DNA from 2 places in the Pseudoalteromonas marina genome. Region 2 is predicted to be linked to the other one. Evidence: predicted binding sites of a transcription regulator. Region 2 holds the regulator's gene; the other holds the start of a gene.
What was found. The regulator NrdR, encoded in region 2, represses ribonucleotide reductase genes. The targets are predictions, from matches to a motif close to AAACACNANATNTNGTGTTT.
Positions count from the first base shown of each region.

Region 1: the regulator NrdR is predicted to act here: its motif matches at 4,786-4,805, upstream of nrdA (class 1a ribonucleoside-diphosphate reductase subunit alpha).

Region 1 covers NZ_AHCB03000005.1:1,516,553-1,532,396, forward strand. Annotated here, with positions in the region: gene serC (3-phosphoserine/phosphohydroxythreonine transaminase) at 1-131, opposite strand, end outside; gene gyrA (DNA topoisomerase (ATP-hydrolyzing) subunit A) at 249-2,948, opposite strand; gene ubiG (bifunctional 2-polyprenyl-6-hydroxyphenol methylase/3-demethylubiquinol 3-O-methyltransferase UbiG) at 3,126-3,836, shown strand; gene PMAN_RS07075 (HAD-IA family hydrolase) at 3,836-4,516, shown strand; gene nrdA (class 1a ribonucleoside-diphosphate reductase subunit alpha) at 4,929-7,211, shown strand; gene nrdB (class Ia ribonucleoside-diphosphate reductase subunit beta) at 7,277-8,407, shown strand; gene yfaE (class I ribonucleotide reductase maintenance protein YfaE) at 8,407-8,679, shown strand; partial or broken gene PMAN_RS07095 (DUF1287 domain-containing protein) at 8,707-9,305, opposite strand; gene PMAN_RS07100 (hypothetical protein) at 9,343-9,771, opposite strand; gene PMAN_RS07105 (YkgJ family cysteine cluster protein) at 10,131-10,517, shown strand; gene PMAN_RS07110 (TonB-dependent receptor) at 10,658-13,051, shown strand; gene PMAN_RS07115 (BamJ family beta-barrel-assembly machinery protein) at 13,311-13,931, opposite strand; gene PMAN_RS07120 (hypothetical protein) at 14,001-14,387, opposite strand; tRNA gene PMAN_RS07125 (tRNA-Ser) at 14,439-14,529, opposite strand; gene PMAN_RS07130 (hypothetical protein) at 14,655-15,032, opposite strand; gene PMAN_RS07135 (NAD(P)H nitroreductase) at 15,239-15,787, opposite strand.
Region 2 covers NZ_AHCB03000007.1:8,203-24,046, forward strand. Annotated here, with positions in the region: gene dxs (1-deoxy-D-xylulose-5-phosphate synthase) at 1-1,638, shown strand, start outside; gene PMAN_RS11240 (NHL repeat-containing protein) at 1,838-3,949, shown strand; gene PMAN_RS11245 (ligand-binding sensor domain-containing diguanylate cyclase) at 3,991-7,077, opposite strand; gene PMAN_RS11250 (phosphatidylglycerophosphatase A family protein) at 7,114-7,599, opposite strand; gene thiL (thiamine-phosphate kinase) at 7,596-8,570, opposite strand; gene nusB (transcription antitermination factor NusB) at 8,656-9,066, opposite strand; gene ribH (6,7-dimethyl-8-ribityllumazine synthase) at 9,082-9,546, opposite strand; gene ribBA (bifunctional 3,4-dihydroxy-2-butanone-4-phosphate synthase/GTP cyclohydrolase II) at 9,646-10,758, opposite strand; gene PMAN_RS11275 (riboflavin synthase) at 10,788-11,441, opposite strand; gene ribD (bifunctional diaminohydroxyphosphoribosylaminopyrimidine deaminase/5-amino-6-(5-phosphoribosylamino)uracil reductase RibD) at 11,446-12,597, opposite strand; gene nrdR (transcriptional regulator NrdR) at 12,600-13,049, opposite strand; gene glyA (serine hydroxymethyltransferase) at 13,147-14,403, opposite strand; gene thrC (threonine synthase) at 14,672-15,844, opposite strand, start outside.

The sequences.
Region 1 (15,844 bases), on a different contig from region 2:
TCTTTACTACGGTGGCTAATTTCCATTACAGAAACGCCCATGTCTTGCCAATCTAAGAATTCTTTTTGTGCTTTTTGCATTACCGCTTGCGGAAGCATAGCCGGCCCTGCACAAAAATTATATTTACTCATTACCTTTGCCTCATTCCAGTAATTTATACACTCAACATGAAAATATTAAATCCACGCTGTATTAATTTTTTTCAACAACATTAAAAAAAGCGGCCAAGGCCGCTTTTTCAATCTCAATTATTCTGAAGGAGGATTATCATCCACGACTTCATCTATAACTGTATCAACTGTTTCAACGTCTTCAGTATTGATTAAGTCACTTTCTGTAACTTCAATTTCTTCTATACGTTGTAAACCAACTACTTGCTCTTCGTCAATAGTTCTGATCAAAATAACACCTTGTGTGTTACGACCAACCGTTGAAACTTCGTTCACACGAGTACGCACTAACGTTCCGCGATTTGAAATAAGCATTATTTCGTCGTTGTCATCAACTTGAACAGCACCTACTACAGCACCATTACGCTCACTCACCTTAATTGATACAACACCTTGTGTTGCACGACTCTTAGATGGGTAATCTTCAAGTTGAGTCCGTTTACCATAACCATTTTCAGTTACAGTCAATATTGCGCCATCAGTTTTTGGCACGATGAGCGATACAACACGTTGCTCGTCGGTCATTTTAATACCGCGTACACCCGTTGCCGTTCTGCCCATTGGACGAACACCCTTGAAACGAATTTCTGGGTTACCTTCTTCGTCTAATACTGGGTTTCCATTTTCATCAACAACAGCAGATTCTTCAGCTTCTTTAAAGCGAACAACCTTACCCGCATCGGTAAACAACATTATTTCGTTGGTACCGTCAGTAATATCAACACCAATTAAGCTATCACCCTCATTTAGGTTAACGGCAATAATACCGCTAGCACGTTGACGGCTGTAGGCTGTTAATGGTGTTTTCTTCACTGTACCAAATGCTGTTGCCATAAAGATGTATTTATCTTCTTCGTACTCACGTACTGGCAATATAGCGGTAATACGTTCGTCAGCCTCTAAAGGTAATAAGTTTACAATTGGCTTACCGCGTGCTGCACGACTTGCTAGTGGTAATTGATATACTTTTAGCCAATATAAACGCCCTGCTGTAGAGAAACATAAAATAGTATCATGCGTGTTTGCAACTAAAAGACGTTCAATAAAATCCTCGTCTTTCATTTTTGTTGCAGATTTACCTTTACCACCACGACGCTGCGCTTCGTAATCAGATAACGCCTGATACTTAACATAACCTTCGTGAGAAAGCGTAACAACTACGTTTTCTTCAGTTATTAGGTCTTCAAGGCTGATATCATGCGCGGCTGCATTGATTTCAGTGCGGCGCTCATCACCATATTGCGCCTTAATTTCAACTAACTCGTCACGAATTACTTCCATTAAGCGCTCTGGGCTTGCCAGTATGTGTAACAGTTCAGCAATTAAATCAAGCAGTGTTTGGTATTCACTTAAGATTTTTTCGTGCTCAAGACCTGTTAGCTTGTGTAATCGTAAGTCAAGAATCGCTTGAGCTTGTTGCTCAGAAATAAAGTATTGGCCGTCGCGTATACCTAAATCATCAGCTAACCAATCTGGGCGAGCAACGTTAGCCTCACCTGCTTTTTCAAGCATTGCTTTAACATTACCTAATTCCCACGAACGTGCAGTTAACGCAATTTTTGCCTCTGCTGGTGTTGGAGACTTACGAATAAGTTCAATAATTGGGTCAATGTTGGCAAGTGCAATTGCTAGACCTTCTAGCATGTGTGCACGGTCGCGCGCTTTACGTAAATCAAATACTGTACGACGAGTTACTACTTCACGACGGTGAATGATAAACTCTTCAAGCATTTCTTTTAAATTAAAACACTTAGGCTGGTTATTGATGAGTGCAACCATGTTCATACCAAACACTGTTTGTAACTGTGTTTGTGCATATAGGTTGTTTAGAATCACTTCACCTACGTCACCACGTTTTATCTCAATAACGATACGCATACCGTCTTTATCTGATTCATCACGTAGTGCACTAATGCCTTCAATTTTTTTATCTTTAACAAGCTCCGCTATTTTTTCAATTAAGCGCGCTTTGTTAACTTGATAAGGGATTTCATGAACAATAATTGTTTCACGACCCGTTTTTTCGTCTGTTTCGATGTCAGCACGTGCACGCATGTACACTTTGCCACGACCCGTTTGATACGCTTGTTCAATCCCTTTTTTACCGTTAATGATTGCGGCTGTAGGGAAATCTGGACCAGGAATGTAATCCATTAACTCAGTTATGGTTAAATCTGGATTAACAATTAATGCTAAACAACCATTGATAACTTCAGTTAAGTTATGTGGTGGGATGTTTGTCGCCATACCTACGGCAATACCAGAAGAACCATTTACAAGTAAATTAGGTACCTTCGTTGGTAAAACGTCAGGAATTTGCTCTGTGCCATCGTAGTTAGGAACGAAATCAACCGTTTCTTTCTCAAGATCCGCTAATAACTCATGAGACATTTTAGCCATACGTACTTCGGTGTAACGCATAGCAGCAGCTGAATCACCATCAACAGAACCAAAGTTACCCTGGCCGTCTACAAGCATATAACGAAGTGAGAATGGCTGTGCCATACGAACTATCGTGTCATAAACTGCGCTATCGCCGTGTGGGTGGTATTTACCGATTACATCACCGACAACACGTGCCGACTTTTTGTAAGGCTTGTTCCAATCATTACTAAGCTCGTTCATTGCAAACAAAACGCGGCGGTGAACTGGCTTTAAGCCATCACGTACGTCTGGTAATGCACGTCCTACAATTACACTCATTGCGTAATCTAAGTAGGAGTTTTTTAACTCGTCTTCAATATTGACTGGCAGAATTTCATTGGCGAGATCAGTCATTTGATATCACATTCCTTCAGTAGCAGCTCTTAATAACCCAGTATTAGGTTTTAAAGAGTATTGTTATTATTACTAACAGACATGCTATCACAATTAATTTTAATTTACAGGCGCAAAACTTTGCGATTTATCAATTTAGGCCTATATAATGGCCTCAGATTGACGAGGAAGTATTTTATGACCGAACATCAAAATGTAGATCACGCAGAAATAGCAAAGTTTGAAGCCATCGCAGAGCGTTGGTGGGATTTAGAGGGTGAGTTTAAACCTCTTCACGAAATTAATCCGTTACGCCTAGATTTTATTGCAAATAAAACGCAAGGTTTATTTGATAAAGAAACACTCGATGTTGGCTGTGGTGGGGGTATTTTAAGCCAAAGTATGGCACGTATGGGGGCAAAGGTAACAGGTATTGATATGGGACAAGAGCCTTTGACTGTCGCTAAATTACACAGCCTAGAAACGGGTGTTAATGTAGATTACATAAAAATACCCGCAGAACAGTTTGCTGAAGAACACCCTGAACGATTTGACGTTGTTACCTGTATGGAAATGCTCGAACACGTTCCAGACCCTGCTTCAATTATTCACGCCGTTGCCAAACTTGCAAAACCTGGCGCTGATGTTTTTTTCTCTACCCTCAATAAAACACCGAAAGCTTACTTGTACGCGATTGTAGGTGCTGAAAAACTATTAAAAATGGTTCCTGAGGGAACTCACGATCACAAAAAGTTTATTAAACCGGCGCAGCTAATTGCGTGGGCCGAGCAAGCGGGCTTAAAAGTACGTGCAAGCTCAGGACTTTCGTATAACCCCTTCTCTAAACAATACACACTTAATAATGATGTTAGTGTTAATTATATCCTTCATTTTGAGAAGTTGGTGTAATGATGAGCGCAGGTTCATCATTAGAACTTTATCAATATGATGCGTTTTTGTTTGATTTAGACGGCACCTTACTCGACACAGCTGACGATTTAGGCGCTGCACTTAATAGTGTACTACGAGCAAATCAAATTGCCGAAGTAACAAGCGAAATATATCGCCCAGCGGCTTCTAATGGTGCGGCAGCTTTATTGGAAGCGGGTTTTAAAGAATTGTGGCCCTCTCTTGCACAAGCACAGTTGATAAAACAATTGGTCGATAGCTATGCCCAAAACATTGCGAAATACACCCAATGCTTTGCCGGTATTGAACCACTACTGATCTCACTTGATCACAAAAAGATCAAATGGGGGATCATGACAAACAAGCCTGGGTTTTTAACTGAGCCGCTTGTCGCTGCGATTCCCGCTTTAAAAAATGCGGCAGTTGTTATTAGCGGTGATACGCTTGAAGAAGCCAAACCTTCTCCTCTACCTTTACTTCATTGCGCAAAACTAATGGACGTAATACCAGCTCGCTGTTTATACATAGGTGATGCCGAGCGAGACATACAAGCTGGTAAAGCAGCAGGTATGCCTACAGCTACTGCTCTGTGGGGGTACATTCCAAGCGATACAGAAGCACTTACTTGGAAAGCTGATTTTAACTGGCGTAGCCCTATTGACGCATTTAACCATATATAGTGCCCATTTTAGATATAAACACTATATATTGTGATTGTGTTAGTTTTTACGCAAAGCTTGATGATAAAAAAAGCAGCCGAAATTTATTTTCAAAATGTGTAAATTTAGTCGATCCTGAGTTGATTTTTAAAAATTTCAACTTCAATGAATGATCAAAGGTTAATGCCTACTAACACAAATACGTTATCCCAACGTTATCCACAAATAGGGGCAATTATGCCCCTTGCAAATCAACTCAGACCACACTATCTTGTGATCTCTAAATTGAACAACACCAGATATTGTGGCCAAATGTTATTCAATTAAATTTACCTCATTGGGTAAAACTTATAAAAAATGAGCACTACTTCTCTTTTTGAGACGTACAACTTTGGTCAAAAATACATTATCCCCAAGGAATACAGGCAAAGCTATGAACCAACAGTTATCTGTAAGCAAACGTGACGGGCGCAAAGAGCCTCTTGATCTTGATAAGATCCATCGCGTTATAGAATGGGCCGCCGAAGGTTTAAATAACGTTTCGGTTTCACAGGTTGAATTAAAGTCACATATTCAATTTTATGATGGTATTCGTACAAAAGATATTCACGAAACGATTATCAAAGCGGCTGCCGATCAGATTTCTAAAGAATCACCTGACTACCAGTATCTTGCTGCGCGTTTAGCTGTATTCCACTTACGTAAAAAAGCATACGGTCAATTCGAGCCTCCACGTTTATTTGATCACGTAACAAAAATGGTGAGTGATAAACGTTACGATGCTCACTTACTTGCTGATTATACAGAGCAAGAATTTGACGAATTAGATGAATACCTTGACCACTCACGCGATCTTAATTTTAGTTACGCTGCAGTTAAGCAATTAGAAGGTAAATACCTAGTTCAAAACCGTGTAACGGGTGAAATTTATGAAAGCGCACAGTTTTTATATATTTTAGTGGCTGCAAGCTTATTTGCAGATTACCCACGAGAAACACGAGTTTCATACATAAAACGTTTTTACGACGCGGTATCCTTATTTAAAATTTCATTGCCTACGCCAATCATGGCTGGTGTACGTACGCCTACTCGTCAATTTAGCTCTTGCGTACTTATTGAATGTGGCGACAGCCTTGATTCAATCAATGCAACATCGTCAGCTATTGTAAAATACGTTTCTCAGCGTGCTGGTATCGGTATTAATGCTGGTCGTATCCGTGCATTAGGAAGCCATATTCGTAATGGCGAAGCATACCACACTGGTTGTATCCCTTTTTACAAGCACTTTCAAACAGCTGTTAAGAGTTGTTCGCAAGGTGGTGTTCGCGGCGGCGCAGCAACCCTATTCTACCCGCTATGGCATTTAGAAGTAGAGAACCTTTTAGTTCTTAAAAATAACCGTGGTGTTGATGACAACCGTGTTCGTCATTTAGATTACGGCGTACAATTTAATAAGTTAATGTATTCTCGTTTGATTAAAGACGATTACATCACGTTATTTAGTCCATCAGACGTGCCAGGTCTTTACGATGCGTTTTTTGAAGATCAAGACGAATTTGATGCCTTATATGTTAAATACGAACAAGACGAGTCTATTCGTAAAAAGCGTATTAAAGCCATTGAATTGTTCTCTGTGTTTGCACAAGAACGTGCAAGTACTGGCCGCATATACTTACAGAATGTAGATCACTGTAATACACATAGCCCGTTTATAGCGAAAGTTGCGCCAATACGTCAGTCTAACTTGTGTTTAGAAATTGCATTACCGACTAAACCACTTAACAACGTTAACGACGAAGAAGGCGAAATTGCATTATGTACATTGTCTGCTTTCAACCTAGGTGCGCTTGAGTCTCTAGATGAACTAGAAGAGCTTGCGGAGCTAGCAGTACGTGCACTCGATAACTTACTCGACTTCCAAGACTACCCAGTACCAGCTGCCAAAAACGCAACGATGGGACGTCGTACGTTAGGAATAGGCGTAATCAACTATGCCTACTACTTAGCTAAAAATGGTAAGCGTTATTCAGACGGCAGTGCAAATGCACTCACACATAAAACATTCGAAGCTATTCAATACTACTTAATGAAAGCGTCAAACGAGCTTGCAAAAGAACGTGGTGCATGTCCTAAGTTTAACGAAACAACGTATTCTCAAGGTATTATGCCTACAGATACGTATAAAACAGACTTAGATAAAATTTGTGATGAGCCACTGCACCTTGATTGGGATACACTGCGTAAAAGCATACAAGAACACGGTATGCGTAACTCAACACTAAGCGCATTAATGCCATCAGAAACGTCATCGCAAATCTCGAACGCAACAAATGGTATCGAGCCACCACGCGGTCACATTAGTGTTAAAGCAAGTAAAGATGGTATTTTAAAACAAGTTGTACCTGAGTACGAACGTTTGAAAGACAACTATGAGTTACTTTGGGACATACCTTCTAATGATGGTTACTTACAGCTTGTCGGTATCATGCAAAAATTTGTTGACCAAACTATTTCTGCAAACACAAATTATGATCCAAATAAATTTGAAGGCGGTAAAGTACCTATGAAAGTCTTATTAAAAGACTTACTTAGCGCCTACAAATTGGGGGTCAAAACTCTTTATTACCATAATACCCGTGATGGCGCATCTGATGCACAAGACGACACTCCAGAAGTGGAAGATGACGATTGTGCAGGCGGCGCGTGTAAAATATAGTCGTTAATTTTATCTTAAGCGGGCATGCAGCCCGCTTTGTTCTGATAGTTTTTTGAGTGATAAACATGTCTTATACTACTTTTAGTCGTAATCATAATAACCAAATGCAAGAGCCAATGTTTTTTGGCCAGACCGTTAACGTATCGCGTTACGATCAACAAAAATATCCTATTTTTGAAAAGTTAATTGAAAAGCAACTGTCTTTCTTTTGGCGACCAGAAGAAGTAGATGTGAGTAAAGACCGTTTAGATTTTCAGGCACTACCAGAGCATGAAAAGCACATATTTTTAAGTAACTTAAAATATCAAACACTGCTTGATAGTGTACAAGGCCGCTCTCCTAACGTTGCGCTACTACCTATCGTGTCTATCCCAGAACTTGAAACCTGGATAGAAACGTGGGCATTTAGTGAAACAATTCACAGCCGTTCATACACCCACATTATTCGTAACGTAACACAATCACCAGAGCTTATCTTTGATGACATCGTTAGCAACGATAAAATTAGCGAGCGCGCTGATGCAGTAACAACTTATTACGATGATTTAATTAACTCTGTTTCACTTTACAACCTTTACGGTGAAGGCAAGCATGAAATCAACGGTAAAACAGTTGTTGTAAACTTATTCGAGCTAAAAAAGAAACTTTACCTCGCTATGATGTCGGTAAACATTCTTGAAGCAATTCGTTTTTATGTCAGCTTTGCTTGTTCATTTGCATTTGCTGAGCGTGAACTTATGGAAGGTAACGCTAAGATAATTAAACTAATTGCACGTGACGAAGCACTTCATCTTTCGGGTACACAGCATATTTTAAATATCATGCAAGACGGTAAAGACGATCCAGAAATGGCAATCGTTGCAGCTCAATGTCGCGATGAAGCAATTAAAATGTTTGTACAAGCTGCTGAGCAAGAGAAAGAATGGGCAGAGTACCTATTCAAAGATGGCTCTATGATTGGCTTAAACAAGCATATTTTATGTCAGTATGTTGAATATATTACTAACGCACGTATGACTGCTATTGGTTTGCCAGCCCAATTTGAAAACAACAGTAACCCTATCCCATGGATCAACTCATGGTTAGTGTCTGATAATGTTCAGGTTGCGCCACAAGAGGCAGAAATTAGTTCATACCTTGTAGGTCAAATAGATTCACAAGTTGATGCAGCTGAATTTGGTGATTTTGACTTATAATGAATAACGAAACGACTGCAAGTGTTACACTTGCAGAAAACAGCCAGCGCATTGAATATAGCCCTGGCTGCCCTTCTCTTTTACACTGCTTAGAATCTCAAAAAATAGACGTTGCTTATCAATGTCGTGAAGGCTACTGCGGTGCTTGCAGAGCAACTTTAGTATCTGGCAATGTTAAATATAATGAAGAGCCACTCGCGTTTGTTCGTGATGGTGAAATACTTTTATGCTGTAGCAAGCCAAACGGCAATATAAGTATTAATCTAAAATAATTAATAGCTTTATAGCAGCACCCATCTTTACTGGGCATTATAATGTTTATTAGTAAAACGATAATGACCAGTAATCTTATAATCAAATAGCATTTCGCTTATTTCTGGTCCTCGCCCTATATTATGTACAATTTGAACATTCTCGGCGCTGCTTAAAGCTTCCGTAACAACCATGCCTATATGGGGTAAGTTACCGGGTAACATCCAAGTAACTATATCACCAACTTTATAATCACGTGAGTTACTTGAAATAGTTAACTCTGTGCCTTGACGCTTAAAAAATACTTGAAGGTTAGGTACACGCCTGTGGTCGATATTTTTATCTGGTTTTTTAAACCCCAAATTCGCTCAGACGGATACATCACAAAATTTGCTCGAATATCTTCATGTACTCTTTGTTGTAAATCCACACCCAATTGGCGGTAAGCGCGAATAATAACATCGGTACACACACCAATATTACTTGGTACATCACCACCGGGATAGGTCATTGAATAATAACTGCCGTCATAAGTAATATTGTGTGTTGTTCTTTCAATCAGAGCTGCGGATATTTGCTGATTGAAAGAGTTAGCAAACGAACAAAAAGGTAAAAACGTAAATAAATATAAACCGTATTTAAACATAATCACCCTTTAAAAACGCTATACGCCAAAGCTTTAATTAGCCTTCTTCTTCAACAAGTGACTCTAACAAGTCATGAATCTCTGCTTTAAGTTCTTTGTCTTCTATTTTATTTGCACTGACTTTGGCACTTTGAAGATTTTTAATTGCCTCTTCTTTTTGGCCCATCTCAAGTTGTAGTGTCGCCATAGAAAAAGCAACCGACGACATATGGTCTTTATTATTAATAGCAATAGATTTTGCTAGTGCCTTCTCGTAGGTAGTAATCGCATCTTCTAACTCCTCTGTAAAATCAGCCAGTGTTTCCCACTGAACAGGATGATCTTTAGAGGTATCTTCGTTTTCTTCACAAATTGCTTTTAGTTTAGAAAAAAGTAACTCAAAGCGTTTGCGATCATTTTTATTCGCCGCACTCATTAATTCTTCAGCCAAATCATGTACCGCTTTGTATACTTTTGTATTCATCATTACGTATCACCCCTAATGTATTTATGCTTAAAATAGCAAAATATAAATCTAAATGGCTCATTAAATATGCCTTTAGGCCGATCATACAACATTAAAGTATATAGCAAACGATTTAACTACAGGGGCAGTAGTTAAAAATGTATTTTTGATGAGGTTTAACTATTTTATAGGTAGTAAAACCCTCTAAAAGACTTAACTATTGTGGATTTGTAAATATCAGAACGAAAAAGAATATTTGGTAAGCTCTTTCAGGCTATAAACTTAAATGCTTAGGGTTAATAAAAAAATAATAATTTCAAACAATTTAACACGAGCTGTTAAACTAATAATTGTAAAAATTATATAAAGATGAATAAATCATGAAAGAGTGTAACCAGTGTGGTAAGTGCTGTACCAAATATGGTGGTGGTGACCTCGATGTATCATCAGAAGAAATTGAAATGTGGGCGCTCTTTAATCCCGAAATTTATCAATATGTACAAAACAATAAAATTTGGTTTGATCCGAACACGGGTGATAAATTAAATAACTGCCCTTTTTTAGCAGTTGAACCTAAAAAAGATGAAGGTGTTCGCGATAAATTCATATGTAATATTTACCTAGACCGACCTGAAGATTGCCGCCAATACCCTAGCCTAATAGCCGAAATGCTACGTGACGAATGTGAAATGCTAGAGCCTACTGACTTAAAAAACCAAACACGAGCACAATACAAGCTTGATGTACTAATGATTGATAGCAGATAAAATACCAACTAGCCTGAGTGATTTATCATCATTTTTAGTTAATTAACCGCAAACACAAAAGTTATAGTATAACATTGTTGATTCACAAATTACGAACTGTTATATTATATCACAACATGTAATCACCAAATAATTTACCAATGACAAAGTTAACATTAATTTCTTCTGCCATATTATCGGTTTTATGCACCCAATCCGCCTTAGCTGCAACAATAACAGGTAAGGTAATAAACGATAAAAATCAACCTATTGAAAACGCTTCCATTCATGTTCATGGAAAAAATCAAACTATAAAAAGTAATGAGCTTGGCGAATTCTCAATTGAAATTGACGCTAACAGCCAACTTCATATCAGTAAAGACAACTACGTAGATTCAAGAATAACGGTGACTGAATCGTCAAACAATGTCACGGTTTCACTTTTACCAACCTCGGTTGAAACCGTTGTGGTTTATGCATCTGCGCTACACAAAAGCAGCTTAGAAATGATTTCACCTGTAAGCGTTCTGTCGGGTGATGAGTTAAGAAATAAATCTAAACCAACACTTGGCGAAACACTAAAAGGTTTACCTGGTGTTAATGCAAGCTACTTTGGCCCTGTATCCTCAAGCCCTATTATTCGAGGTTTAGATGGTCCTCGCGTTAAAATCACCCAAAACGGATTAGATGCTAGTGATGCATCGCGCATTGGACCAGACCATGCAACCTCAAGCGACAGCTTAGCAGCTGAACAAATTGAAGTACTTCGTGGACCAAGTACGCTGTTGTATGGCTCAGGTGCAATTGGTGGTGTGGTAAATGTGGTTGATAACCGTATTCCAACGAGCAATTTAGATGATTTAACTGGCGCCGCTGAGTACAGCCATGACACGGTTTCTAACTCAAATACCGTCGCCGCAAAACTAGAAACAGGAAATGACGGATTTAACTTTCATTTTGATGGGACTAAACGCAGTGGCGATGACTATGAAACGCCTACATTTACAGTAACTGACGTAGATGGCGACGTTGAAACTGAAAACACAGTAGAAAACACGTTTATTGATAGCGAAACACTAAATTTTGGTACTAGCTACGTTGGCGAGCACCTTACTGTCGGATTTTCTTACGGTAGTATAGAAACTGACTATGGAATACCTGGACATGAACATCATCATGAGCATGATCACGAAGGTGAAACTGAAGAAGAACATGCAGAACATGAGGGTGAAGAAGAAGGCGAAGAAGCTGTTTTTGCACAGCTAGAGCAAGACCGTTGGCAAGGCTTAATCAGCTATGCGCTTCACAATAACTGGATAGAGACAATCAACCTACGTATAGGTTATACAGACTATTCACACAGTGAAATTGAAGATGGTGAAATTGGTACCACGTTCACTAATAAAACTACCGAAGCGCGTTTAAACGTAGAACATAAGTTCGCGGACTGGCATGGTATGTTAGGCTATCATTACAGCAATTCTGACTACGACGCAATTGGTGATGAAGCATTTACTCCAGCAAGTATAACAACCTCAAATGCACTTTATGTGTTAGAAGAACGCGTGTTTGGTGATGTTACTTTAGAGCTTGGTGCTCGTATTGAAGATTACAAAATTGAAAGTAATATATCTTCAGCTGAGCATCATCATGACCATGATGAAGAATTTGAAGAATTTGAAGAAGAACATGAAGAAGAGATAATTGCCTACAGTGAAAGCTTTACTAACGTAAGTGCATCTGCAGGGGCTATTTGGCAATATACGCCAGGACAAAGTTTAGCACTGAGCCTATCTCATTCTGAGCGTGCGCCGCTTTCTGCTGAGCTGTTATCTAATGGCCTACACATTGCTACAGGTACTTACGAACTTGGCTTAGGTTACCACATCGAAGATAACGAAGCCCACTTTGAACCTGAGGACATCAAACAAGAAAAATCAACTAACCTTGATTTAAGCTTTAGACGCTTTAGTGGAGATTTTGGTTACACTGTAAACTTTTTCTATAACGATATTAAAAATTTCTATTTCCAAGAAAATACGGGCTTAGTTTACGATGAAGAAGAGGGTTTAGAATCAGCTGTTGGTGCACACGACGATGTAGTAGCTGTTTACCAATTTAAAAGCAAAGATGCAGAGCTCTATGGATTTGAGTTCGATGCACACTACCAAATTACACCAAACACAATGGTTAAAGTATTTGGTGACTCTACCCGCGCTAAACTTAAAAGTGATGAAGGCAACTTGCCGCGTATACCTGCAAATAAGTTAGGCTCTGAGTTACAGTATGATTTAGGTAAATTGCAACTAACGTTAACTGGCACACATTACTTCGATCAAAATGATATCACTGCGTTTGAAAGCCGAACGGATGGTTATACTTTATTTGATGCTCAAGCTAACTACCAATTAGGGTTAGGTGCTGTTGATGCTCAATTTTATATAAATGTTGATAACCTGACTGATGAGCTTGGGTTTGTTCATACCTCATTTATAAAAGATAAAGCCCCTCTTCCAGGTAGAAATATTCGCTTGGGTGTTCGCGGCTACTTTTAATCATTAAAAGCTATGCTTTGACATTAAAGTGTTTAATTAATAACTCCCTTTTGAAACCGCATTTTTAAATGCGGTTTTTTTAATGACTTGCTTTGTAATTGGCGTTTGGCGTTTGGCGTTTGGCGTTTGGCGTTTGGCGTTAATCATTTTAAAAGTGACTGTTCGTATTGCCTGACAATAATTAAAGGTAATTTTTAATAGGCACAAAAAAACCGCGCTATAAGTAAGCGCGGTTTTTTAACTAACTTAATAATGACTATTAAGAAAGGATTTCGTGTAGCTCAACGTCAAATACAAGCGTTGAGAAAGGTGCAATTGCAGCACCTGCACCACGTTCACCATAAGCTAGCTCATGAGGAACGTAAATACGCCATTTAGTGCCTACTGGCATCATTTGTAACGCTTCAGTCCAACCTTTGATCACGCCACCTACTGGGAATTCAGCTGGTTGACCGCGCTCGTAAGAGCTATCAAATACTGTACCGTTAATTAATGTACCGTGGTAATCAACACGTACTGTAGACTCAGCAGTTGGCTTTTCGCCTTCACCTGTTGCTAATACTTCATATTGAAGACCAGACTCAGTAACAGTGATTTCAGGACGTTTTGCGTTTTCTTCTAAGAATGCAATACCTTCAGCAGAAAGTACTTTTGACTCTTCTTCACGACGAGCTTGAATCTCTTCGTTAACTTTTTCAAATGCAGCTTGGATCTCTGGGATCTCAACTTGAAAAGCGCTACCTGCGTACGCATCTTTCATGCCTTCAAACACTGAATTTAGGTTTAAGCCTTCAAAAGGATTAGACTTAAGTTGCTCACCCATTTGTAAGCCAATACCGTAACTTGCTTTTTCAGCATCTGTAGTAAAATTATCTGACATAATGTGTTTTTCACGTTTTGTTAGTTAAAAGACATGAGTATGCTATCACAAAATAACGCACGTTTGGTGCTAGTTTTTATTGAGTTTTACCTTTAACAGACCAACAATAAAGCAACTAAGTATCAAACTGAATAAAAATCCAGCAAGCAATGAAAAAGTTAATAAACTAGCGGTGCCGCCAATAATAATTGGTACAGCGACTAATCCAACTACACCAATAAATACTGAGGCAACTAGGGGCCATTTTGTATCGTACTTAGTAATTAAGTGGGCCACTAAAATATTAAAACCTACACCATATGCAAACGCTGTAATTAATGGGTGTTCTGGTTGTGCATCGGCTGCCATTTTAATTAGTACGCTCATGCCGCTTTGGTAACAGTAACCAAACACGGTCCATAAAAGAATGTGTTTTAAAAGCTGTGCACTCATAGGAATAGTTGCGTTGTCTGTCATTTATCAAACCCCAGATAGCAAAAAACCGCCATAAGGCGGTTTTTTAAATAATGGTGGAGAGATAGGGATTTGAACCCTAGATAGGCTACAAACCTATGCCGGTTTTCAAGACCGGTGCATTCGACCACTCTGCCATCTCTCCGTACGGCGCGAATAATATGGGTTATCGAGATATTTGTAAAGCTTTAAATGTAAAAAAATAAAATTTAATCTAATAGCGTAAAAAACTATCACTTATTCATTTAAAGATTTTAAAAATAGCGGTTACTAGTAATACTGTTTAGGCCTACGCGCAATCCAAGAACACACTAAGCAAACCAATAAGCTCAATGAGAAAAAAGTAACCCCTTGAAAAATTAAATCAAAACGGTTTAAATCGTCACTTGGCACAATGACAAACATAAAAGTAGGCAGAATACTTAACATAAGCACATAACAACACACTTTAAATGCGCGTCCAAAATCAAATCGTTTAGATTGTTGCATCCACCAAGTAAGTAATACCAATACACTGACAGCTGAACCGGCAATAAAAGGGGCTGCATTTGTACTCATTGCTACATATAACGTAACAAACGCACCTAAAAGGCCCCAAATTGACCAAGCGAGCCAGTTTTCTTTTTCACGTAAAAATAAATTTCCCATAATTTAAGTCTTCTTTATCGTTATTATTTTGAGACTCTCCATACATTATCAAAAAACAACCGATTAAAAAACAATCTGCAGAAGAATTATCAAGTTATTTAGCATCCATGCCCTTCTTGCAGTTTCTCACTGACAATAATAATCAGCGGTTAAAATTTACACTCTATTATAAGTGACCCTATATGTATGTAAAAGTTCACACTTATTTATAAATCCGTAAAATAAGCTTCTGGCTTATGCCTTGGTGACTTTTTACAATCGACGGCAGGTGTACCTATATACAAGTAACCCACAATTTCATCTAACTCGTTTAAATTAAGCGCTAGCTTAACCGCATTACTTTGTGCAAAATAACCCGTGCGCCAAATACCCCCTAACCCTTGTGCAAATGCGGCTTGTTGCATTGCAAGTACGCTACACCCTGCGCTTTGCACTTGCTCGATACGAGGAACTTTAGGATGTTGTTGATATTTAGCAATGGCGATGATGATCATTGGAGCACGAAGCGGTAATTCTTTAGCTCGGTTTATAACTTTATCTTCTTGTTGCTCTGCCACAGCACTCTCGTGGTAAATCGACCCTAACTTTTCACGCGCTTGCCCTTCAACAACAATAAATTGCCATGGCGCTATGCAACCATGATCGGGGACACGAAGTGCAGCTTGTTTAATAATATTAAGCTGCTCAATTGATGGGCCTGGCTCTGTTAGTTTTGAGTCGGATTGGCGAGTTAATAAAAGCTCAATAGCGTCCATAATTATTTCTCGATATTTAAAACGCTAGGGTAACATTTTAAGTCTGTGTTGATAAAT
Region 2 (15,844 bases):
TGGGATGTTGGGCATCAAGCCTACCCGCATAAAATCTTAACGGGTCGCCGCGACCAAATGCATACTATTCGCCAAAAGGATGGTCTGCACCCATTCCCATTTAGAGATGAAAGCGACTACGACACATTCAGTGTTGGCCATTCTAGCACCTCAATTTCTGCAGCTTTGGGCATGTCAATTGCAGCGCAAAAAGAAGGTGCAGGGCGTAAAACGGTTGCAGTTATTGGTGATGGCGCTATTACTGCGGGTATGGCATTTGAGGCGATGAATCATTTAGGCGATGTAAAATCAGACATGCTTATTATTCTAAATGATAACGAAATGTCGATTTCAGAAAACGTTGGCGCATTAACCAACCACTTTGCGCGTATTCTATCTGGTAGTTTTTACACCAACATTCGCGAAGGAAGTAAAAAGTTACTGTCTGGCGTACCGCCTGTTAAAGAGCTTGCCAGTAGAGTGGAAGAGCACCTTAAAGGCATGGTTATCCCTGGTACGTTTTTTGAAGAACTTGGCTTAAATTATATTGGCCCAATTGATGGGCACGATGTAAACATGCTGGTTGATACATTACGTAATATGCGTAATTTAAAAGGCCCACAACTTCTTCATATAAAAACGCAAAAAGGTAAGGGTTACAAGCCAGCTGAAGCCGACCCTATTGGTTACCACGGCGTCCCTAAGTTTGATCCAAACACATCTAGCTTGCCTAAATCAAAACCAGGCGCCCCTACTTTTTCAAAAGTATTTGGCGACTGGCTATGCGACATGGCGCAGCAAGATGATAAGTTAATGGCTATCACTCCTGCCATGCGTGAAGGCTCGGGCATGGTGCGCTTTTCAAAAGAACATGCTGATAAGTATTTTGACGTCGCAATTGCTGAACAACATGCTGTAACTCTAGCCGCAGGTTTTGCATGTGAAGGCTTAAAGCCTGTTGTTGCTATCTATTCAAGCTTTTTACAGCGCGCATACGATCAGCTCATTCACGATGTTGCATTACAAAACCTCCCTGTATTATTTGCCATTGACCGAGCAGGTATTGTTGGTGCCGATGGCGAAACACATCAAGGCGCATACGATCTCAGCTTTATGCGTTGTATTCCTAATATGGTTATTATGGCACCTAGCGATACTAATGAATGCCGCCAAATGTTGTACACAGGTTACAAAGCTAATTGCCCGGTTGCTGTTCGTTACCCTCGCGGAAGCGCTGGTACGGCAGATATTCAGAGCGATATGCAACTTTTCGAAATTGGTAAAGCAAATACAATAAAAGAAGGTTCAAAGATTGCCATTTTGTCATTTGGTACATTGCTTGAAAACGCACAACTTGCTGCAAATGAACTTAATGCAACGCTTGTTAACATGCGCTTTATAAAGCCACTTGATACTTCACTGTTAAACGACATTATTAAAAATCATGATGTAATTGTTACACTTGAAGATAATGCCATTGCCGGTGGTGCAGGCTCTGCGGTTAACGAATACTTAGCCAGCCAGCAGGCCAATGTTAAAATACTTAACTTAGGTATTCCTGATGAGTTTATTAAGCACGGCACGCAAGACGAAATGCACGATGAAATGGGCTTAGGCGAGCAAGGTATTTTAAGTTCAATAAGGTCATTTACTGCTTAGTTAATTATTTTAACTGTTTATAAAAAGGAGCCTGTTGGCTCCTTTTTCGTTTTTATCATTATTTTTTGCATCCAATTTAACTTTTAAGCCGTTATTGCTGTGAGGTTAACATGTAAATAATCAGTGCTGCTTAGTCTGTGCTTTATAAGCAAGCCCTTTATTTACCTAAATTTAATGGAATATTTAGAAGGTAAAAATGATGAATAACGCTAATTTAACAACTCATACAGCACAAAAAAACACATTGAAACATACGCTTAGTTTTTCAGCGTTAACACTTGCAGTATTAATCGGCATTACAGGTTGTAGCTCAGACGATGGTAAAAACGGCGTAGATGGTATTGCAGGCACCGACGGACAAAATGGTACTGATGGAACAAATGGCAACCCAGGCTTTGCATCAGCCACATTTATTTTGGCAAACAATGGAGAAACCAACACGGGTACCATTGATTTAATTGACCAAAGTGCTTCTAAATTAAAAACTTTTAACACAACAGCTAACGAAGGCGTTGCTTTTGATAGCTTAGGTAATTTATTACAAGCAAGCGACAGCGAAAGTGGCAGTATTAAAACTATCTGTCAGCTTGCTAACCGTGCTGATGGCAGCAGCTATGCTGCAAATACTGATCGTGAAATAACAGGTGCTAACACTACGCTCGTAAACCCTAAAGGAATTGCCGTAGCAAAAAAAAGTGGCCTTATTTTTATTGCTGATTTTGGCGCGATGCAAATAACTACTTTTGGCGCTACAGCAGCGGGTAACGCAGCCCCTTTAGGCACAACCATCACAGAAGCTGCACCGTGGGATGTTGATTATGATGAAACAAATGACCGTCTTTATGTAGCACTTACAAATGGTGATGTAGCCGTTTACGATAATTTTGTTGGTGGTGAATTTGCCGCTATGCCAAGTCGTACAATCACCCCTAGCAATAATGATGGTTTGCAAATATCTGTAAATATTCATGGTATTGTTTATGACTCAAATACTAATAAACTTATTTTATCTGATGTAGGCAGTGCATCAGATGCAACCGATGGTTCGTTATTTGTAATCAATAACGCATCAACCGCAGACGGCTTAGTAAGCGTTGCACGCAGTATTGCCGGCCCAGCAACAATGCTTGGTAACCCGGTTGATATTAGCCTTGAAGGGAGTGACTTGCGTGTAGCCGAAAAATCAAATGATGCTGTTCTTGTATTCAGCAATATTTTTTCAGGTGAAAGCGGCGATATTACTCCTGACTTAGTCACTTCAACTATTAAACCTGAGTCAATTACTAAAGTGGGTATGCAAAATGTAATGGCTGACATTTCAGATAGTGATGCCGCTAATATGGCGCTACTTGGGGTTGCTGTTAGCAGTAATCCGGGTACTACAGGTGAAACAACGGGGCAAATTAGTCGATTAAGCTCTCAACTTAGCACAGAAATTGGCAACTATAATGCGGGTCAAACTATCGAGAGTGTAACTTTTGATAAAGCAGGTAATAGCTATACAACGTTCGATAACAGTACAACTTCTACTGGCGGTATTGCTATTTCAAATAAGGTGGCAATAAACAGAGATGGACAAACGTATAATACAAACCAAGACAGTATTATTACTGGAGCAAATACAGGCCTTATTTCCCCTAAAGGTCTTGATGTAGCTTCTGATAGCGGTATGATTTTGGTTGCAGAAAATAATGCAGATACACCAAGTATCTCAATATTTTCAACGTGTACCACAGGAGATGCAAGCCCATTAATGACCCTTACTTTTGCTAACGGTGCGCGTCCTTGGGATGTTGATTACGATGCAAACACTGACCGTGCATTTGTCGCACTCACAAATGGCACCGTTGCTGTATTCGACGAAGTCAAAAGCAAGCTTATGGCCGGAAATGCAAATATTGCTGTTGAAGACAGACTTATAACACCTGCAAATGCTGGAACCGCAGTAGAAGCGCCAACTAATATACATGGCATAGACTACGATTCGCTAAGTGGCTCGTTAATTCTCTCTGATGTCGGTAGCGCCGCTGTTGCTGATGATGGAAAAATATATGTATTAAATAACGTGGCAATGGCATCGGGGTTGGTAAATATCAGCACCACAATTAGCGGTCCAAATACCCTACTGGGTAATCCTGTCGATATTATGTATACCGGAACAGATTTATACGTAGCTGAAAAATCAAATAATGTAGTTATGCGTTTTAACAATATTTTAAGTATTGCCGGCGGTGATATTAGCGCCGATGCAAGCACTGCATTTACGGCACCTGAGTCAGTCGCAATATTACCAGCTTGGCTTAATCAATAGCGTTAACCTCACCATACCTGACCAATCACTTTGGTCAGGTATTATCGCATCCACACTTTTATATCGGCCAAACCATTTCTCTGTAGCATACCCAGTTGCTGCTCTACATTAGAGTTTTGTTCAAACTCAAATGCATCTAGCTGCTCGTCGAAAGTAATATGCGCTACACCGTCTCCACCGCGTTTTTTAACTTGATGAAGCGAAATATCAGCTAAATTAATAGAGGTTTCCCAACTAATTACTTGCCCACCAAGTAACGGTAATGGGTAGAAAGACCAACCAATTGAGGCTGTTATATTTGTCATATTTCCGTTAGGTAATTGGAAAGAGTACTCTGCAATCGCTTTACAAAGCTCTGAAGAGTAACTGTCTATTTTATTGCACTTAAAATCACGTAAAAGTAATAAAAACTCATCGCCACTCCAGCGCGCTACATAGTCAGAGCCCTGCGTACGCGAGTTTAATAGCGCAGCCATTTGCTGCAAACAGCTGTCACCAGCAATTGGACCAAAGGCATCATTTATACGGCTAAAGTTATCTAAATTAATAATAACCAGTACAAGTGATTTCCCTTGGGCCTGTAATGACTGTGAATTACGTTGAAAATGCTCAATATCTTTTGGTAATTGATCAAACAAGAAACGACGGCTACGCAAGCCTGTAAGCTCATCGGAGTGGCTTACAAGTTTAAGTTGTGAGTTAACTTGCCCAAGCTTATCATTCGCTTGTCGAAGCTCTAACGTACGCTCTGTAATTAAACCTTCAAGCACTTCTTGTTTTCTGCGTTCTTGCGCTTTAAGCACCCAAAATACTAAGTAAAGAAGTAAAATAAAGCCACTGGTGATCAGTAACCTAAAGTAAATTGTTTCATCAAACCGCTCTGGCACAATAAACCCATATTCTACGTATTGCGCCTTTGACCAATCTTCACCTTGGCGTTTTGCCTCTAACTGAAATAAAAATGCCCCAGCTGGTAAGTTGGTATAAATAGCCTCGCGGCGCGTGTTTGCATAACGCCAATCATTGTCCAAACCACTTAACTGATACCTAAACTCAATACTGTTTGGCGCATAATAGTCTATCGCCGTATAGGTTAGTGTTATGTCTCGCTCGTCAGTTTCTAAAGTCGGCTTTTTACCTAGCGCAGCTGTTGTTAAATTACGCTCAGGAGTTGTAATTGTTTCAATAGTTGGTTTTAACGACAGCACCCCAAATAGCTCTACATTTTTAGGTATCTCAACAACACCTTGTAGGCTCGGATACCACATTGAGCTTCCCATATTGACAACTGCATCATGGCCTAAACCACTACAACACTGGTTAGCTTTGCCATCAAGCTGGCGATCGAATGACGAAATCACCTCTTCTACTTTTAAACTTTCTATGTTTGTTTTGAACTGCTCCGCTGGCATTCTGTAAACACCTTTCATGGTGCTAACCCACACGTTATTTAATTTTTCGTCGTACTCTAAGCTAAATATAGAGCCATACGGTAACCCATTTGCGGCATCAAGCTGTCGCCATTGGCCCTGCGTGCTTCGGTAAAATAATCCATCATTAAGCGAGCCTATTAAAATACCCACGCCATCAATATGCAAAACACTTGTAATATAAGCACTTTCAAGTGAAGTTTGATCCCCGACCTTTTCGATACCGCGATCAGTAAAGTAATACGCACCTTTACTGGTACCTATGACACCAAAGTTTCCTTTGTCTAGTACATAAGTTATAAATTTGCTGCCTAAAAAGGCGTTATAAGCAAAGGGAGTTAAACCTGCAAAGTTGAGCCTGTAGAGCCCACGGCCTGTGCCAATCCAAAACCCGCCTTTACTAGAGCGACTTATAGCAAAAACGGGATTATCACGCAGTGCACGCCCAGGCACACTAAAGAGTTTATCGTCTTCGTATACGAACAACCCTCGCCCAGTGGCGATGTATACGCGCTCTCCATCAAACTGTAAATCGTGTACTGAGGCACGTCCATACTGACTACTTGGAATTAAGTTAATATAACTTTTATTCAAGTCAAAATAACCAACACCACTTTTATTAGCGACCCATAATTTACCATCTGGAGCTTGGCTCAGCGCCATAACCGCTTCAGTCATTTGTGAAACAGCAGCGTGCCTTTCTACTCGCCCTTCGTGAGCAAGCCACAACCCTTCACTGAAGCTTGCTAACCAAATATTATTTTTATCATCTCTAAAAATATCAGCAAACCAAATACTTTGATCTAGCTGGCTCGGTTCAACCCATTGCCATTGGCTGGATTTATCTCTGAATAACAAGCGCCCATAAGTGGAAATCCATAAACCACCATCGCTATCACTCATAAATTTATACACAGCAGAGTTATTCGCGTTGGGTAATGGAAAGGGCCTTAACTCGTCGTCTAAATCTAAAAAGTAAGCGCCTAGCTCTGAAGCTAAATATAAATTCCCATTTAAAAATGCAAGATCATGAACGATCGTTTGAGCTAAACGCTCGGGTAACGATATTTTAGCAGTAAGCTCTAAACGTAGTTTGGCAAAATCGGAGGAGTTTTTAGTTAAGCGTAACAAGTGACGATCGTTTACAAGCCAAATACCTTCTGGCGAAAGCGCCATTTGGCTCACTGAACCCACTATTTGAGTTATAACGGTTGCATTAGCCGTTGGTAAAATGGCTTTAGATTGACCGCGTAAGTTAACTTGACCACGACCAACGTAATATAACCCGTTTGCGGCTATCCAAGTGCCCCCTTTGGAGTCTTCAAGAATATCCCTTACAGGGCCTTTAATGTTAAATGCCTGCGCTGCAAAGGTCGCTGGATTAATAACCACTAAACCACTTCTAGTACCAACCCAAAGTAATCCATTCGAATCGATTAAAAGCTTATTAATGCCATTGCTTGGTAAAAAAGCGCTATTTTGGGTATTGTAGTTTGTAAACGTAGTGCCATCAAAGCGGCTCAAACCAAACTGTGTGCCTAGCCAAATGTAGCCTTGCTGATCTTGCACTACGCTTTTTAATGATTGTGACGGTAACCCGTCTTTAATATTCCATTGTTTAACAACATAGTCAGTAATTGAAGCCCCACTTGGCATTGCGCACAACATCAGTACACACACCAGTAAAAATCGCATCATACGCTGCCACCTAGTTAAACTAATCAAATATAAACACTAAAAGGGTAGTAAACCTGCTTTTATTAATGCTTGCAAACAAATCAATGAAAAAATACCCGCTAACACGTCATCCGCCATAATCCCAAAGCCACCATGTACGCGTTTGTCTAACATACGAATCGGGCCTGGTTTTGCAATATCAAAAAAGCGAAAAAGTAAAAAGCCAACTAATAAAGTTTGCCAATTTAATGCTGCACCTATCATGGTGATGTAGTAGCCAGCGACTTCATCCCACACAATAGCAGGATGGTCATGCACACCCAGATCATCAGCTGTTTTACCGCATGCCCAAATACCAAATACACTTATCACAACTGCAAATACTATTTGTAACCAGATTGGATAATGCATTGTTATAAATATAAATGGCAATGCTGCAAATGTGCCAAATGTACCCGGCGCTTTTGGTGCAAGGCCAGTACCAAACCCTAAACCAAAAAACTGGTGTGGGCGTTTTAAGTTAAATAATCGGTTTTTATTCAAACCTGCTCCTTTGTAAAATGCTCAAAGCCCTGTTGCTCAAAGTTAAACATTTCACCATTTTGTAAAAGCTCAATCTTACCGTTACCGCTTTTTATCTGCCCAATACAGGTAATATCCACACCATATTGGCTTAGCTTTAAATCAAGCATACCTTTATTGTTATCTGGAACAGTAAAAATTAATTCATAGTCATCGCCGTAGCTAAGAATAAACGGTAATTGCTTATTAAAATCTAAGCTTGCTTTCATTGCCTCTGATGTAGGAATACTCTCAACATTAATCTCTGCATTTACTTGCGACATTTCAAGAATATGTGTTAAATCGGCAAGTAATCCATCTGATACGTCAATAGCTGACGTTGCAAGCCCACGGATGACTTGACCCGCAGCAACGCGCGGTGTTGGGTAGTCAAATCGATTGTTTAAGTATTCTAAATGCGTTGGATCTATATTAATACCTTGCTTACGTGCTTCAATAGCAAGACCCGCGTCCCCTAAAGGACCCGTAACATAAATCCAATCACCTACCTTTGCACCACTTCTGCGTAGTGCCTTACCTTCCGGCACGGTACCTTTTGCACAAATAGTAATGGTAAGTGGCCCCTGAGTGGTATCGCCACCAATAATTTGTACATTGAAGTATTCTGCAATTTCATGCATGCCTTCAGTAAATTCTGCAATCCACTGAGAATCTATTGTCGGTAACGTTAGTGCAACAGATACCCACGTAGGTTCAGCACCCATTGCAGCTAAATCACTTAAATTAACAGCAAGCGCTCTATGCCCCAATGCGCGAGGAGAAATATCTTCAAAAAAGTGCACGCCTTCAACCAAAGTATCGGTTGTGACTGCAAGTTGGCAGTTTTGTGGAACAGTGACAAGCGCGCAATCATCCCCTATACCTAGGTTAACATCACGACGAGAGATACCACGACCTTTAAAGTAGCGGTTAATTAATTCAAATTCCTTCATACACAAAAAAGCCGACCTATGCCGGCTCTCCTTTTAACGGTTATATAAAGTAAATCTCTGAAAGCAAAGTCAGAGAAAAATACTATTACTTGCGTAAATGCTTTACAGCTTTATCAAGTACACCGTTTACAAATTTATGACTATCTTCTGCGCCAAATATTTTGGCAAGCTCAATACCTTCGTTGATAGCAACTTTGTAAGGTACATCTTCACGGAACTTAAGTTCGTAGCTGCTTAAACGTAAAATTGCTCGCTCAACCATATCTAAGTCATCAAATGGACGCGTTAAATGAGGTGATACTGATTCATCAAGTAGCTTGTAATTTACAGCTACACCTGAGGCTAAATCTTTAAAGTATTCAACATCAATTTTAGTAACATCGTTTTCGATCAACATTTGTTGCTCGATGTCGGCAATTGCATTACCGCTTAATTGCCAAGAATAAACGGCTTGAAGTGCTAAGATACGTGCTTTACGTCTTGCTGCTGGTTTCACAAAAATTCCTTAAACTTAAATTTTATCTAACACATTAACCATTTCAAGCGCACCCAAAGCAGCTTCGCCGCCTTTGTTACCCATTTTGGTACCTGCGCGCTCAATAGCTTGTTCAATGCTTTCAGTGGTTAATACGCCAAATGCAACCGGTATATCATACTCAAGTGATACTTGCGCAAGACCTTTGTTTGACTCGCCAGCAACTAGGTCAAAGTGTGGTGTTCCACCTCTGATCACTACGCCTAAAGCGATGATTGCATCATACTCTTTTTTTGCTGCAACGCGTTTTGCCGCTAAAGGTAATTCAACTGCACCCGGTACATAAATCACAGTAATGTCGTCATCAGATACACCACCGGTACGTTTTAGCTCATCAACAGCACCTTCAAGTAGGCTGCTACCAATAAAGTCATTAAAACGAGAAATGACAATGGCAAATTTTTTGCCCGGTGCGTACTTATTACCTTCAATAATTTTCATTTGATAACCCTAAAAATAAGTTCAAGCGGTTGCGATTGCGCAAAAATTGCTGCGCATCATACCATAATAATAATAAAATAGCCTAGTTTAAGCGTTTGCCTATTGTGGCTCAATGTAATCAATAACTTCTAAATGAAAGCCCGAAAGTGCATGGTATTTTTTAGGGCGACTCATTAATCGCATTTGCTCAATTCCTAAATCTGCAAGAATTTGTGAGCCTACACCAACAGTACGAGAAGTACCTTGAAATTTACGCGGTGTAACATTTTCACCAGCATCCGCAGCAGCAAATGCTTTAACTGTTGCTTCAAGCTCTTCAGTACTTTCTTGTTTACCTAAAATGACTAGCACACCGTCATTTTTAGCTATGTATGCCATTGCATCCGATAAGCCCCAGCTTCTGTCTGCGCTTCTATCCGAAAGTAAAATATCGTTAAATGTACTTTGTAAATGCACACGCACCAAGGTTGGTTCTTGCGCTTTAATTTCACCCTTGAGTAGTACGTAGTGTAACTGACCGTCAATCGTGTCTTTGTAAGTGACTAAGTCAAATTCACCATGCTCTGTTGGCAGTTTACACTTAGCCACTTTTTCGATTGTGGTTTCGTTTAAATTGCGGTATTCAATTAAATCAGCAATTGTGCCAATTTTAATGTCGTGCTCTTTAGCAAAAACTTCTAAATCAGGGCGGCGTGCCATGGTGCCATCAGCATTTAAAATTTCAACAATAACAGAAGACGCTTCAAGCCCTGCTAAACGCGCTAAATCACAACCGGCTTCTGTATGACCTGCACGTGTTAATACACCACCTGGCTGTGCCATAATCGGAAAAATATGACCCGGCTGTACAATATCGCTAGGAACAGCACCTTTAGCGATAGCTGCTTGTACCGTGCGTGCTCTATCTGCTGCTGATATACCTGTGGTTACGCCTTTTGATGCTTCTATCGACATAGTAAAGTTAGTTGAAAACGCAGCGCCATTATTTTTAACCATTAAAGGCAAGTCTAGTTGCTCACAACGCTCTTGTGTCATCGTTAAACAAATTAAACCACGGCCATGAGTAGCCATAAAGTTAATTGCTTCTGCGCTAATATGTTCCGCAGCAATGATTAGATCACCTTCATTTTCTCTGTCTTCATCGTCCATTAAAATAACCATTTTACCGGCTTTAATGTCATCTATAATTTCTTGTGCGCTGTGTAAATTCATAAATTCGCTCATGTAAGTTGTCAGTTTCGTTATTTAATAAAGCCCGCTTTTGCGAGTAAGCTCATTGATATATCTGCGCCGGTTGGCTGCTCTGCGCCTTTGATAAGACGCTCTAAATAACGTGCAATTTGATCGACTTCTAAATTAACTTGAGTGCCTACTTTAAAGTCGGCAATCGTTGTTTGACCGCTGGTGTGCGGCACAATTGTTAATTTAAATTTATTACCTTCAACAGCGTTAACTGTCAGGCTTATACCATCAATACATACCGACCCTTTGTACGGTATGTATTTCATTAAATTTTCATCGGTTGTCAGCCAATATTCAGTAGCTCTTGCATTAGCTGTAATCGCCGTTATTGTTGCAATACCGTCAACATGGCCAGACACTAAATGTCCACCTAAACGCGAAACCGGTTGCATTGCTTTTTCAAGGTTAACTGTTTGCCCTATTGAATAATGTGCAAAACCAGTTAAATGAATTGTTTCGTTAGATAAATCAGCGCTAAAACCATCAACATGTTTATCAACTACCGTTAAACACACGCCATTTGTTGCAATACTGTCACCTAGCTTTACGTCACTCATATCAAGGTCGGCGCTTTGAATACGAATGGCTAAATCGCCTTGTTTTTTTTGTAATAAAGCAATTTTGCCTGTGGCTTCTATTATCCCAGTAAACATAGCGCTACTCTTCTTTGTTAAATGATTTTAATGCGTGCGTTTTTAACGCGTTGATACGTAAATCGTCACCAATACGAACACACTCATTAAAAGATAAATCGATAGTATCTTGCATACTCGTCAATTCAGGGAAGTTTACTAAACTTTTAGCATCATAACCCATCAGTTTTGGTGCGATATAAAAAACATACTCGTCAATTAAATCAAGCTCGGTCATTTTCCCCGCAAGGGTTGCCCCAGCTTCCAGCCATATATTATTAAACTGATGCTTTGCTAGTGTTTGTAATACATCGGTTAAATCAACCTTACCCTGTTGCTCGCGCACCGCTATGTGCTTAACAAAATGCGGCCACTGCATTGAATTATCAACCTTGGTAGTAAATATAATTACCGGGTGCGCTATTTTAAATAGCGCAAGGTCAGGTGTTAATCTGTTTTGCGAGTCTATTATAACACGCACCGGCTGACGTAGCGGTAAGTTGGTTGGTAATGAATACGGTAACTCACTTGGTCGAACATTGAGTTTTGCATTATCAACAAGAACCGTATCGGCCCCCGTTAAAATGGCACAGCTTTGAGCGCGGTATAGCTGCACATCTTTTCGTGCAGCAGGGCCTGTGATCCACTTACTTTTTCCGTTTTTTAGCGCTGTTTTGCCGTCTATACTGGCTGCTAATTTACAGGTTACGTAAGGAAGCCCTTGCTCCATACGCTTAAAAAAGCCAAAGTTTAATGCGCGAGCCTCATGTTCAAGCAACCCATGAGCAACTTCTATTCCGGCGTCACTCAGTATTTTAAGGCCTTTACCTGCCACTTGCGGGTTGGTATCAACCATGGCAGCAATCACCTTTTTAATACCAGCGGCCTTAAGTCCTTCAGCACAGGGTGGCGTGCGCCCGTAATGGCTACAAGGCTCAAGTGTTACATAGGCAGTTGCACCCTGTGCTTTTTCGCCGGCTACAGCAAGTGCATTTACCTCTGCATGTCCTTGCCCTGCCAATTGATGAAACCCTTCACCTATTATTTGATTATCTTTTACAAGTACACAGCCAACATTCGGATTAGGTGTTGTGGTAAACCGACCTTTTTTAGCAAGCTCAATAGCACGCGCCATATATAGCTTATCGTGCTCGGTAAATGCTGATTGGCTGCTCATGCTTATTCCCCTAAGCGGGCAATTTCTTCGCCAAACTCTCGTATATCCTCAAACGAGCGATATACTGACGCAAACCTTACATAAGCGACTTTATCTAACTTTTTAAGCGCTTCCATAATGCATTCACCCACCAAATGGCTTGAAATTTCTCGCTCCCCCGTTGCGCGTAATTGCGACTTTATTATATTGACTACTTCATCAACTTGTTCTGTGCTGACGGGACGCTTCTCAAGTGCACGATTTAAACCATTTAGTAACTTATCTTCGTTAAATGGTTCGCGACTGCCGTCTTGTTTTACAACACGCGGCATAACCAGCTCTGCCCCTTCAAACGTGGTGAAGCGTTCATGGCAATCGTTACATTCACGACGGCGGCGAACTTGATGGCCACCGCCAACAAGGCGGGAATCTATAACTTTGGTGTCTTTTGCTGTACAAAATGGGCAATGCATAACTAAAGGTATCCGTTTTAAAAACAAAAAAGCCGCTAAAAAGCGGCTTTTATAATAGCATGATTGCTTATGTGATCTAAATTACCGTTTTACTTTATTAAGCGTAAACAGGTAGTTTTGCACAAATTGCTTTCACTTTTTCTTTTACTTGTGCTTGAACAGACTCATCAGCAATGTTGTCTAGTACATCACAGATCCAGCCAGCAAGCTCTTTAGATTCAGCCTCTTTGAAACCACGGCGCGTGATTGCAGGAGAACCAATACGTAAGCCAGACGTTACAAATGGAGAACGCGGATCATTAGGAACTGAGTTTTTGTTAACCGTAATGTTCGCATTACCTAATGCTGCATCAGCATCTTTACCCGTAATATCTTTATCGATTAAATCAAGTAAAAACAAGTGATTGTCTGTTTTACCAGAAACAACTTTGTAGCCACGCTCTTGTAATACGCTAACCATTGCTTGCGCATTTTTAACAACTTGTGTTTGGTATTCTTTAAACTCTGGTTGTAAAGCTTCTTTGAATGCCACTGCTTTTGCAGCAATAACATGACATAAAGGACCACCTTGGCCACCAGGGAATACAGCACTGTTAAGCTTTTTGTAAATTGCTTCGTCACCACATGCAGAAATAATTAAACCGCCACGAGGGCCCGCTAATGTTTTATGCGTTGTAGTAGTAACAACATGTGCAAATGGTACTGGGCTTGGGTAAACACCCGCAGCAATTAAACCTGCAACATGCGCCATATCAACAAACAAGTAAGCATCTACTTTGTCTGCAATTTCGCGAAACTTAGCCCAATCAACAATACCTGAATAAGCAGAAAAACCTGCGATAATCATTTTTGGCTTGTGCTCTAGTGCTAACGCTTCAACTTGTGCGTAATCAATTTCGCCAGTCTCTTCGTTTAGGCCATACTGAATCGCGTTATATGTTTTACCTGAAAAGTTTACGTGTGAACCATGAGTTAAATGGCCACCGTGTGCTAGGCTCATGCCAAGTACTGTATCAAGCGGGCTTAATAAGGCTTGGAAAACAGCGGCATTGGCTTGCGAACCTGCATGCGGCTGAACGTTTGCGTAGTCAGTACCAAACAATTCGTTTGCGCGGTCAATAGCTAATTGCTCAACCACGTCTACGTGCTCACAGCCACCGTAGTAACGTTTGCCAGGGTAACCTTCCGCATATTTGTTAGTAAGTTGAGAACCCTGTGCTTCAAGTACGCGTGGGCTACAGTAGTTTTCAGATGCAATTAACTCAATGTGCTCTTCTTGACGTGATGTTTCTTTACTCATCGCGTCAAATAACTCTGGATCAAAGTCCGAAATATTCATGCTACGTTCTAACATTGGGGGCTCCTGGGCAACGTGTATGGTATTTTTTAGAGGCTATATTGTACGCTTAAAACCGCACTTTGCCTACGTTCTTAAGTTGAGGATATTTAATCAGGGATTGAAACTATTTCACACCCTTTTTAAGATGATATTTTTAAATAACTTACATAATTATTTTAAATGTTTTTTATTATTTACATTTAATTAGTTAATTAACAAAGCTATTTCACGGTTTAAAATGTGCAAAAAAGCGGCCATAGCCGCTTTCGTGTTTACTTAATATTTAAGCTAACTTAGCCAGTATTTCTGTACGCAAAGCGTCGTAATCGGCGTTTATGTCGCTTGCAAGACATGGTTTAGCCAATGCGTCGCTCAATGGCTTTGGCATATCAAGTTCAATATTTAGTATACCTTCTACACTTTCTTTAAATTTAGCTGGATGTGCAGTTGCTAAAAAGATCCCCGCAGCACCCGGAGCTCGGTTATTAACTAAACCTTGATAGGCAATTGCTGTATGTGGCTCTGCAACATACCCTGTTTGATGAATATTTTTCATCACCGTTTGGGTGTTTTCTTCATCAACACTAATTGAGTAAAAGTCGTCGTAACTAAACCAGTTGTTGTCCAACATAGTTTGCACACGTGGCCAGTTATTCGGCTTACTCACGTCCATCGCATTTGAAAGCGATTCAAGCGTTGCATTAGGCAACCAATTTTTATCAAGTATAAAACGAGGAACGGTGTCGTTTTGGTTGGTTGTTGCACTTAACTTTCCAACTGGCAACCCTATTACAGCGCCAATCATTGCAGCGCATACATTACCAAAGTTACCACTTGGTACAGAAATATGCGCTGTTGCACGCTTTTCTTTTGGCAGTTGTGCAATCGCTTCAAAGTAATAACACACCTGAGCGACTAAGCGGCTTATGTTTATCGAATTTGCTGAATTTAAGCCAAGCGTAGATTTAACTTCATCATCTAAAAACGACTTCTTAACAAGTTCTTGGCAATCGTCAAAACTGCCATCAACCGCGTAACAATGAATATTGCCACCTAAGGTAGTAAATAGCTTTTGCTGAGCAAGTGAAATTTTTCCTTTGGGATAAAGAATAACCACATCAATGTTTGGTTTATTGTAAAATGCGTGTGCAACCGCTGCACCAGTATCACCTGATGTTGCTGTTAAAATAGTCACCTTTTCACCTTGGTTAAACTGGGCTAAGCATTCAGCCATAAAGCGCCCACCAAAATCTTTAAAGGCAAGCGTAGGACCATGAAATAGCTCCAAACAATAGGTGTTTTCTTCTACCTCGACTAACTTAACAGGAAAATTAAACGCATTTTTAACCATGTCGGCAACAGTGCTACTTGGCAACTCATCACCTATTAAATGTGATAAAATTTTGCTACTGCGCGTAACAAAATCCATATCAAGTAATGCGTCAACATCAGTCAT